Regions from separate parts of the Leclercia pneumoniae genome, predicted to be linked through region 2. Evidence: predicted binding sites of a transcription regulator. Region 2 holds the regulator's gene; the other holds the start of a gene.
The links. The regulator PurR, encoded in region 2, represses purine synthesis genes. The targets are predictions, from matches to a motif close to CANGCAAACGTTTGCNTG.

Region 1: the regulator PurR is predicted to act here: its motif matches at 3,164-3,181, upstream of purT (formate-dependent phosphoribosylglycinamide formyltransferase).

What each region holds. Positions count from the first base shown of each region.
Region 1 covers NZ_CP071383.1:2,591,486-2,597,338, forward strand. Annotated here, with positions in the region: gene ptrB (oligopeptidase B) at 1-1,884, opposite strand, end outside; gene JZ655_RS12620 (tellurite resistance TerB family protein) at 1,974-2,624, opposite strand; gene yebF (protein YebF) at 2,717-3,064, opposite strand; gene purT (formate-dependent phosphoribosylglycinamide formyltransferase) at 3,214-4,392, shown strand; gene kdgA (bifunctional 4-hydroxy-2-oxoglutarate aldolase/2-dehydro-3-deoxy-phosphogluconate aldolase) at 4,437-5,078, opposite strand; gene edd (phosphogluconate dehydratase) at 5,118-5,853, opposite strand, start outside.
Region 2 covers NZ_CP071383.1:1,914,563-1,920,415, forward strand. Annotated here, with positions in the region: gene cfa (cyclopropane fatty acyl phospholipid synthase) at 1-793, opposite strand, end outside; gene punC (purine nucleoside transporter PunC) at 1,090-2,286, opposite strand; gene punR (DNA-binding transcriptional activator PunR) at 2,402-3,334, shown strand; gene purR (HTH-type transcriptional repressor PurR) at 3,331-4,356, opposite strand; gene cydH (cytochrome bd-I oxidase subunit CydH) at 4,653-4,742, shown strand; gene JZ655_RS09245 (MFS transporter) at 4,905-5,853, shown strand, end outside.

The DNA.
Region 1 (5,853 bases), 680 kb from region 2:
CCACTTAGCCGGCTCCCAGTACTGAACCTGAGAGTCGTGCAGCCCGGTAGTCACCAGCATATGCGGATAGGCCTTAGCCTCGACGTTGTCATAGGGGCTGTACTCTTTCATGTAACGGTAATAGGTTTCATCCTGCGGATTCCCCCACTCTTCAAATTCGCCAATCGTAAGGGGAATAGATTCATCCAGCATGGTGGTCAGCACATCAACAAACGGCACCTGCGCAACCACGCCTTTGAACAGTTCAGGGCGTTGATTAATCACGGTCCCCATTAACATACCGCCGGCGCTGCCGCCCATCGCAAAACACTGCTCCCGATCGCCGTAGCCCTGAGCCAGCAGCCCTTCGCAGACGTCCAGATAGTCATTGAAAGTGTTTTTCTTCTTCAGGAATTTGCCATCTTCATACCAGTGCTGCCCGAGCTCACCGCCACCGCGTATATGAGCGATAGCATAGACAAAGCCGCGATCGAGCAGGCTTAAGCGGCTTCCGCTGAAGTCGGCGTCGATGCTGGAACCATACGAACCATAGCCGTAAATCAGGATGGGATTTTTACCGGGCTGGAAGTGCTGCTTATGGTAGACCAGCGATACCGGCACTTCACTGCCGTCGCGAGCCACTATCCAGACGTGTTCACTGCGGTAATTTTCAGCATTGAAGCCCTTAACTTCAGCCTGCTTAAGCACCTTGCGTTCCCCGGTATCCATATCCAGTTCAAACAAGGTGTCAGGCGTGGTCATCGATGAATAACCGTAACGCAGGCGCGAAGTCTCCGCCTCAGGGTTATAACCGATCCAGGTCACATAGGCCGGATCGTCAAACGCAATGCCGATCACCTCGCGAGTTTTGCGGTTGATCTGGCGAATACTGGTCAGCCCACGCTGGCGCTCCTCAACGACAAGCCAGTCGGTGAAAAGGGTAAACCCTTCCAGCATCACCTGCTCCCGCGCCGGGATCAGCACCTCCCACTTACGCTCATCGCGTACCCGGGTTTTGTAGAGACCAAAGTTTTTCCCTTCCCGATTCGATCGCAAATAGAAGGTGTGCTGGAAATGGTCAAGGCTGTATTCATGATCCTTGCGTCGGGGCAGGAAGCAGAGCGGCTGCGCGTCGGGCAATTCGGCATCCAGCAGCAACACTTCTGTGGTGGTCGCGCTGGCCAGAAAGATAATGATGTAGTGCTTCGAGGTGGTTTTATGCAGGCTAACGTAAAACGTTTCGTCTTTCTCTTCATACACCAGTTCGTCGGTGGCCGCAGGTGTACCGACGGTATGACGCCACACCTGATAAGGCAGCAGCGTTGTAGCATGTTTTTTAACGTAGTACACCGTTTCGGAATCGTTCGCCCAGACAAAATCTGGCGAGACATTATCCAGCATTTCCGGATACCAGTTACCGCTCTCCAGATTGCGAAAACGCAGGCCATACTGACGCCGTGAGAGGTAATCTTCTGCCAGAGCCATAATGGTGTTGTCTGGCGAGATGCCCATGCCACCCAGGGTGTAAAACTCGCTGTGCGCCGCACGCTTGTTGGCATCCAGCAGCGTTTCCCACTCTTCCCATTCAGCGCAAAGCACCGACTGACGCTGATAAATGGCGTACTCATTGCCCGGTTCATAGACGTGACGGTATCGGTAGCCGTTTCTGCTCCACGGCGCAGAGACATCCCGCTGCGGTACGCGTTCTACCATCTCGCTGAGAAGGCGATCCTGGAGCGCCTGTTGTGAGGCCATGACCTTACGGCCATAGTCATTTTCCTGGTGCAGATAATCCAGCACTTGCGGTTGCGAACGATTATCGTCCCGCAACCAGTAGTAGTTGTCGATACGCGTATCACCGTGGGCGGTGATCGCGTGAGGAATACGGCGGGCTTTCGGTGGCATGACGATTTTATTCTTCTGCGATTAACACCCTATAAGGTTGGCAAATCACACGAATGATGCAAGCGAAACGCGCAGTCATGCACAAAAATTTATCCCGGTAGTGCCTGTTTCTGCTGCTTTATATCCTGTTCAATGCCCTCCCGAACCTCCTGCGGGATCTTTAACGCATCGCCCAGCGCATTCAGATAGCTGCGCTCCATAAAATGGTCGATGTCGATGGCGGCACAGCTCAGGAAGTAGACCTCCAGCGCCTCTTCCTCGTTTTTGACCCCCTGGGCCAGGCGTGCGGGATCAAGAGGTTGTTCAATGGCGCGTGCGACCAGGGCCCGGCCCTGCTCTTCCACGCCTGCTTCACGCATCTGCTGCTCGATTGCGGCACGTTCGGTCGCATCAATATGTCCGTCGCTTTTTGCGGCAAACACCAGCGCAAGAATAAGGCGCTCACTGCGTTCATCGAGGGAGGATGACTGTTGACCAAACTGCGGCTCATCCTGATGCGCCCCTCGAATTTTGTCCTTATATTTATTCCACAGCACCGTACCAGCAACCGCTCCGCCCCCGGCCAATAACGCACCGGTGCCATATTTAGTCAGCAATTTTCGGGATGATTTATTAGCGACCAACAGGCCGGCAAGCCCGCCCAACGCGCCGGGTACCAGCAATTTACTCAGCCCTTCACCCGAGCCGTTCGATGACTTCTGACCCAACATAGACTGTATTTGATTCAACCAGTTCGACATGATTCCCCTCGCATTTTAGTTCATCAATTTCACAGCCTAAGCGAGGGGATGTCAGGAAATGTCTGCGGCATAAAAAGAAGCGAAAATTCATATTACTGCGCGACGTACTGCGCGCTGCCGGCTGCGCAATCAATTTTTACCTGATAATGAATATCGGCGCTTTTACCGCGCACCGTCAGCGGCACGGTCCAGTGGTTATCCTGACTTTTGACCTGTTGCGGATTGATCCATGCGACCGGATCGGCCTGCCCCAGCTTCTGTTGATCGTCTGCCCAGCGGACAATACGATTTTGCAGGTAATCCCGTTTTACGCTGGCGGCGATACCTTCCGCATTTTGCCCTTCACAGGCAGGAAATTTCACCGTTTTCTCACTTTTTGCCTGCGCGCCGGCGCTGGCGACCAGTAGCGCGACGACCATTACGCCCCCTGTTTTGTTCATGCTCTTCTCCTGTGATTTAACACATTGACAAGCATGGACTAAAAATAGGGCTTTGCCAGTAACGCGCTGTAACAGAGGCAGATTCTGTAACAGAAGACAGACGCAAACGTTTTCGTTTATACTGCGCGCAACTTTTTCAGGGGGATGTTATGACTCGTTTAGGTACTGCGCTGCGTCCGGCAGCCACGCGTGTAATGCTGTTAGGCTCCGGTGAGTTGGGAAAAGAGGTCGCCATTGAGTGCCAGCGTCTGGGAATTGAAGTTATAGCGGTCGATCGTTATCCCGATGCGCCCGCCATGCACCTCGCGCATCGCTCGCACGTCATTAACATGCTCGACGGCGATGCCCTGCGGGGCCTGATTGCTAAAGAGAAACCGCATTTTGTGGTTCCCGAGATCGAAGCCATCGCGACCGACACCCTGCTGGCGCTTGAGGCCGAAGGCCAGCGCGTGGTGCCCTGCGCTCGCGCCGCGAAATTGACCATGAACCGTGAGGGCATCCGTCGGCTGGCCGCCGAAGAGCTGGCGATCCCCACCTCCAGCTACCGTTTTGCCGACAGCAAAGAGGCCTTTTTACAGGCGGTGAACGAGATTGGCTACCCGTGCATCATTAAGCCCGTGATGAGCTCTTCTGGCAAAGGCCAAAGCTTTATCCGTACGGCTGAACAGCTCGATGCGGCCTGGGATTACGCGCAACAGGGTGGTCGCGCGGGAGCCGGACGGGTGATTGTTGAGGGCGTTGTGAAGTTTGATTTTGAAATCACGCTGCTTACCGTCAGCGCCGTCGACGGGGTGCACTTCTGCGATTCTATTGGTCATCGTCAGGAAGATGGCGATTACCGCGAGTCCTGGCAGCCACAGCAGATGAGTCCTCTGGCGCTGGAGCGCGCGCAGGAGATCGCCCGCAAAACCGTCTTAGCCCTGGGCGGTTATGGTCTGTTTGGCGTGGAGCTGTTTGTCTGCGGCGATGAGGTGATCTTTAGCGAGGTCTCCCCTCGCCCGCATGATACCGGCATGGTGACACTGATATCGCAAGATCTGTCCGAGTTTGCGCTGCACGTGCGTGCTTTCCTCGGCCTGCCGGTGGGCGGAATTCGTCAGTACGGCCCGGCGGCATCGGCGGTGATTTTGCCTCAGCTTACCAGCCAGAATGTCATTTTCGACCATCTCGACGACGCGGTCGGTGCCGGTTTGCAGCTTCGTCTGTTCGGCAAGCCCGACATCGACGGATCCCGTCGCCTGGGGATGGCGCTGGCGACCGGCGAGACCCTTGACGACGCGGTTACACGGGCGAAAGCCGCTGCCAGCGCGGTGAAAGTGGAAGGATAAAAAAAACGGGCCTGATGGCCCGTTTTTTTATGCTCTGACAGCGATTACTGCTGCGCACCCTCAACGGCTTCGCGCGCCAGTTTGGTGATACGATCCCAGTCACCCGCTTCCAGTGCATCAGCAGGAACCAGCCATGAGCCACCGATACAAAGCACGCTTTTCAGCGCCAGGTAGTCACGGTAGTTGGCTGGAGAGATACCGCCGGTTGGGCAGAAACGAACCTGAGAGAATGGACCCGCAATTGCCTGCAGCGCTTTGGTGCCGCCGTTCGCTTCCGCCGGGAAGAATTTGAACTCTTTCAGACCGTAGTCCATGCCCAGCATCAGCTCGGAGACGGTGCTGATCCCAGGAATCAGAGGAATAGTGCCTTCGGTTGCTGCTTTCAGCAGCGGCTCAGTCAGGCCCGGGCTGATAGCAAACTGCGCACCGGCTTCGGTGACGTCGGCCAGTTGCTGCGGGTTCAGTACGGTACCTGCGCCAATGATCGCCTCGGGCACTTCTTTCGCAATGGCACGGATCGCATCCATCGCGCATGCGGTACGCAGGGTCACTTCCAGCACACGTACGCCGCCAGCGACCAGGGCTTTCGCCATCGGTACGGCATGTTCCAGTTTGTGCACCACAATTACCGGCACAACCGGGCCCGTTTTCAGGATTGCTTCTGCACTTGTTTTCCAGTTTTTCATCAGAGTTTTTCTCTCGCCAGATCGATAATTCTTGTCGTCTTAAAACGTAATACAGGTCGCGCCCTGCTCCGCGCCGGAGAGTTTCTCGCGCAGCGCGCTGAACATTTCGCGCCCTGTGCCCACGCGCGATGCGCTCAGGTCAGGAATATGCGGCTTGCGTGCGGCAAGCACGTCTTCATCCACCAATAAGGTCAACTCACCGGTCTGGCCGTTTACGCGGATGATGTCGCCATCGTAAACCTTCGCCAACAGACCACCGTCATAAGCTTCCGGGGTGACGTGGATAGCTGAAGGCACTTTACCTGATGCGCCGGAGAGGCGTCCATCGGTTACTAACGCAATTTTGAAACAGCGGTCCAATAATACACCAAGTGGCGGCATAAGTTTATGTAATTCTGGCATCCCGTTCGCCTTTGGCCCCTGATGGCGTACCACCACCACGCAGTCTCTATCCAGCAGACCAGCCTCGAAAGCAGGCAATACATCATGCTGGCTTTCAAAGACCACCGCGGGGGCTTCGATGATCTGGTTTTCTACCGGCACCGCAGAGGTTTTCATCACCGCCCGGCCCAGATTCCCACTCAGCACTTTAGTACCGCCGTGGAGAGAGAACGGTTTTTCGATAGTGGCAATGACGTTTTCATCCAGCGACGCGGCTGCGCCGTCGCGCCAGTCCAGCTCGCCATTATTCAGCCAGGGCTCCAGGGTGTAGCGCGTCAGGCCAAAGCCTGCCACGGTGTTGACGTCTTCATGCAGCAGGCCACCTTTCAGCAGC
Region 2 (5,853 bases):
GGAGAAATAACCCGTCAGGTTTAAGGTTACGATCGACCACTTCAAAATAGGTGCGGTAGTTCTTGGGCCCCACGTGCTCGAACATCCCTACCGAAACGATGCGGTCAAACTGATCGCGCAGCTCACGGTAATCCTGCAGTAAAATCGTGACATCCAGCCCCTCGCACCGCGTCTGTGCCATTTTTTGCTGCTCGGCAGAGATAGTCACCCCCACGACGCTCACGCCATAGTGCTGCGCCATATACTGGGCCAGCCCACCCCAGCCGCAACCGATATCCAGCACCCTCATGCCGGGCTCCAGCTGCAATTTCTGGCAAATAAGCTGCAGTTTATCCTGCTGGGCTTGTTCAAGAGAGTCTGCCTCTTTCCAGTAACCGCAGGAATACTGCATAAAGGGGTCAAGCATGCGGGTAAAGAGATCGTTTCCGAGGTCGTAATGTTCCTTTCCGACGATCCAGGCGCGTTTTTTGCTTTGAAGGTTGAGCAGGCGGGCAGTGGCAATGCGCAGCGTATCTTTCAGATGACTGGGTAATTGATTTTCCAGTCCGGCGCGGAGAACGCGAGTGAAAAAGATATCCAGCCGTTCGCACTCCCACCAGCCGTCCATATAACTCTCGCCAAGACCCAGCGAACCTTCCCGCATGACACGTTTGAAAAAGTCCGGGTGTTTAACCTGAATATCAGAGGGGGCCGTGCCGTTAATCGCGATGCCCGCGCGGCTTAGCATTTCATTGACGATCCGGAACCAGTTGTCGTCCCGGATGGTGACTTCTTCTATACACGATGAACTCATAGCTTCTCCATCACTCGCTGTGATCAGAACCTTTAAACAGCGTAGACGCTCTTTTGGTTTGTGAGAAATCTCACGGCTTTCCCGCGAGGCTAGTATCCGACGTAGAACAGAGGAAGGGAGGTGACCCTTGCCGAAAGGCCTTCCATGGTGAAACGGGAGCGCTCCGGCTCCCGTTACTACATAATAAGTATCGTTATTATTAGACCGCGAACTCAGTATAGGCCTGAAAAAAGCCTCCTTCAACAGAAAGTTGTTAGCAGGCTAATAACTGATTTTTAACATAATGTCTGGCGGCACTATGCTTCTGAGGATTCTGGCTGCAGCGTTTCGTGCTGCTCTGATGCTTTTACATACTGCATCCGATAGCCCAGCCCCGCCAGCGCCACGGTGGCCAGCATCACGCTGGTGGTCGTCAGCAGCGGTGTCGCAATAAGCCAGGAGACAAGCAGGCTCGCCAGGAAACAGAGCCCCAGCTGCAATGTATTTTGCAGCGCCGCTGCGCTCCCGGTGGCCTGTGGGAAGGGACGCAACGCCTGCGCTACCACAATCGGGTAGATCGCGCCGTTAGCCACCGCCATCAGACAGAACGGGATCAGCAACTCCACGAGGTTCGCGCCGGGGATAAAACCGACCCCCCAGGTGGCAACCACACTCAGGGCATACAACACCAGCAGCCATGGCAGCATCTGATGCCCGTGCCATTTTTGCAGGGCTGCGCGGCAACCATAGCCGCCAACCAGAAAGGCGATAGTCTGCGGCACATAGCTCAGGCCAATTACGGCCGGGCTGTAACCCATTTCGTTGAGAATAAACGGCGAACCGGTCAGCCAGGCGAAGAAGCTGGCGGAGCAGGCGGCATAAATCAGCACGTTGCCACGATACGCGCGGGTGCGCAGGAGCGTAGTGAAGGTGACGGGTGCGGCGGCGCTAACATGCTGCACGCTACGGCGTTTAAGGGTGAAGGCCGGAAGCATCAACAACAGCGTAATCGCGAACAAGACGGCAAAGATGGCTTGCCAGTCAAAGTGAGCCAGTAGCCAGCTGCCCAGCAGCGGGGCGAGAGCAGGGGAGAGCCCGACCAGCGGCATAATGGTGGCAAATATACGGTTGGTACGGGACGCCGGATAGTAGTCTGTCACCAGCGCCTGCCAGGTGACCGCCGCAGCACATACGCCCACGGCCTGCACGAATCGTAATACCAGCAGCCAGGTCGCATCGCGCACCCATAGCATGCCGAGGCAGCCGACAGCGAAAATCGCTAAACCGGTCAGCAAGATTGGTTTACGACCCAAGCGATCGGAGAGCGGCCCCCAGAGCAACTGCGCAAAGGCGAAGCCGGCCAGGAACACGCTCAGGCTGGCGCTGATGGCAGCGGCTGGCGTTTGTAAATCTTCCTGCATCGCCGCAAAAGCGGGCAGGTACATATCGGTTGCAAGAAAGCCCAGCACGCTTAAGCCGCCAAGCCAGACTAAAAATCCTTTCCCGGGTGTCACGATGGTTTTCCCCATTTTGTATGCAGGTGTGGCAGCCGCTGAGTGTAGAGAGTGCAATACCGCTTGTGAAACGCTAATATTTGGCGGTTGCATTCAAAAAATTTGCAGGCAGAAAATGTGGTCAGAATATTCCCTTGAAGTCGTAGATGCGGTAGCTCGTAACGGCAGCTTTAGCGGCGCAGCGCAAGAGCTGCATCGCGTGCCTTCTGCCATCAGCTATACGGTGCGCCAGCTGGAGGAGTGGCTGGCGGTGCCGCTGTTTGAACGCCGCCACCGTGACGTGGAACTGACCCCGGCAGGGGCATGGTTTTTGAAAGAAGGGCGCTCTGTTATCAAAAAAATGCAGATCACCCGCGAGCAGTGCCAGCAGATTGCGAATGGCTGGCGCGGGCACCTCTCTATCGCCGTGGATAATATCGTCCGCCCCGAGCGTACCCGCCAGATGATCCTCGATTTTTATCGCCACTTTTCTGATGTGGAGCTGCGCGTCTCGCAGGAGGTGTTCAATGGCGTCTGGGATGCGCTGGCCGATGGCCGGGTAGAGATGGCGATCGGCGCGACTCAGGCCATCCCCGTGGGTGGGCGCTGGGCGTTTCGCGATATGGGAACCCTCAGCTGGTACTGCGTGGTGGCAAGCCACCATCCGCTGGCGGCGATGCCAGGGCCGCTCAGCGATGATACCTTGCGCAGCTGGCCCTCGCTGGTGCTGGAAGATACCTCCCGCTCATTACCCAAACGCATTACCTGGCTGCTGGATAACCAGCGGCGAATCGTTGCCCCGGACTGGGCATCCTCTGCCGATTGCCTCTCTGCCGGGCTCTGCGTGGGGATGGTTCCCGCCCATTTTGCCCGCCCCTGGATCGATGCCGGCAAATGGGTGGCGTTGCAACTTGAGAATCCCTTCCCGGATGCGGCCTGCTGCCTGACATGGCAACAGAATGACATGTCGCCTGCGCTGGCCTGGCTGCTGGATTATCTTGGGGATAGCGAAACGATGAACAGGGAGTGGTTGCGGGAGCCAGACGCGCTGGCTCCGCAGGAGGATTAACGGCGATAATCGCGGAACGGGCCGTCGGCCACCGAGCGGCGTTCAATAAGGCGGGGATGCACTTCAATTGATTGCGACTCTTCTCGCTTATTGACGATGCGATCCAGCAGCATGTTAAACGCGGTTTCACCGAGGAAATCTTTAGGCTGATGGATGGTGGTCAGAGCCGGGGTGAAGAAGCGCGCGTTGCGCACGTTATCATACCCGATCAACGAAATGTCTTGCGGCACCCGCAGTCCCATCTCGTCTGCAGCGCAGAGCGCGCCCATCGCCATCACATCTCCCCCGCAGAACACGGCGGTCGGGCGCGGAGATTGGGAGAGGATCTGCTGCATGGCACGATAGCCGGACTCGGGCTCAAAATCGCCCTGCACAATCCAGTTTTCTGGCACGGTGATCAGCGCCTCTTCCATCGCTTTCATAAACCCAGCCAGACGTCCGGCGCCGGTATTACGCTCCAGCGGGCCGGGGATAACGCCGATTTCACGGTGTCCGCGTTCAATCAGATAACGCCCCGCCATGTAACCCCCCTCGAAGGCGTTATCGATAACGGAGTCGGTAAAGTCAGCTTTCGCTTCACCCCAGTCCATCACCACCATCGGGATATTGCGATACTCTTCCAGCATCGTCAGCACGGGTTCCGGGTACTCTGAACACATCACCAGCAGACCGTCGACACGCTTTTGCGCCATCATCGATAAATAGGCCCGCTGCTTTTCCAGGTTATTCCACGCGTTGCCAAGAATCAGGGTATAGCCCTTCTGGAAGCAGTTTTTCTCCACGGCTTCGATAATCTCGGCAAAGTAGGGCGCTTCGCTACTGGTTGCTAACAAGCCGATAGATTTGGTGTGATTCACTTTCAGGCTGCGAGCGACCGCGCTCGGTGAATAGTGCAGCTCTTTGATCGCCGCCCAGACGGCATTACGCGTCTCTTCAGCGACAAAACGCGTTTTGTTAATTACATGTGATACGGTTGTAGTGGAAACGTTTGCTCGTTTCGCTACGTCTTTGATTGTTGCCATTAGATGTCACTCCAGACCATATCCTAAACTCCTGAAAAACCGAAAGGTAAACGATTGCCTTCTCTCACCCTAATTGCGCAATCTGAATTGCGGTACGCCGGGAAAACGACACAGGACGTCAGGAGGGGGTCAATGGCCGGTACGCTAATAAATTAAGCCTGGAATTTTGTCTGATCTTGACCAAAAGGGGAAGAGCAAAAACGGATATCGCACTAAATCCTGCAAGATTTTTAGCGTAAGTTGTGTAAAAATGAGCAGGCTCACTTTTCGTGGGGGGATTATAAGGAGAAAAATTGATGAATACCGATCTTAAGTTTTCGCTGACAACCACCATCATTGTTCTGGGTCTGATTGTTGCGGCAAGTTTTACCGCGATTCTGCACTGAGTGACTGGGGGGAGTATCATCTCCCTCCTGCCTTTCCTGATTGTTACCCTTCTGGCAAAAATCTTTTGCGCAATTGTTAACTTCTCATTTTTTGTGATTGATGTCATGCTTTCGCCTTCACTGTTCTGTGTCGCATCAAGACACGGTTTCTGGAGTTGACGTATGAAAATCAATTTTCCCCTGCTGGCCCTGGCGATAGGTGCCTTCGGGATTGGCACGACTGAATTCTCTCCCATGGGATTACTCCCGGTAATTGCCCGTGGCGTAGATGTCTCTATCCCGACGGCGGGGATGCTGATCAGTGCTTATGCCATCGGCGTGATGGTGGGGGCGCCGTTGATGACGCTTCTTCTCTCTCACCGCGCACGCCGCAACGCACTTATTTTCCTGATGGCAATTTTCACCGTCGGCAATGTGCTCTCTGCCGTAGCGCCGGATTACAGCACCCTGATGCTCTCGCGCATCCTGACCAGCCTTAATCATGGGGCGTTCTTCGGCCTCGGCTCGGTGGTCGCGGCCAGCGTGGTACCTAAACATAAGCAGGCCAGCGCCGTGGCGACCATGTTTATGGGTCTCACCATCGCCAATATCGGCGGCGTTCCGGCAGCTACCTGGCTGGGGGAAACCATTGGCTGGCGTATGTCTTTCTTCGCCACGGCCGGGTTAGGTATGGTGGCGATGGTCGCCCTCTACTTCTCTTTACCGAAAGGGAGCGCGGGTGAGCGTCCGGAGGTGCGTAAAGAGCTGGCGGTGTTACTGCGTCCGCAAGTGCTTTCTGCGCTGTTAACCACCGTGCTGGGTGCCGGGGCAATGTTTACCCTTTATACCTATATCTCACCGGTGTTGCGCGATATTACCCATGCGACACCCGCGTTTGTCACCGCCATGCTGGTGTTGATTGGCGTCGGATTTTCCATTGGCAACTATCTGGGCGGCAAGCTGGCGGATCGCTCGGTCACCGCCACGCTGAAAGGTTTTTTACTGCTGCTGATTGTCATCATGCTTGCCATTCCGTGGCTGGCGCGCAGTGAAATTGGTGCAGCCATCAGCATGGTGGTATGGGGCGCCGCTACCTTTGCCGTGGTGCCTCCACTGCAGATGCGGGTGATGC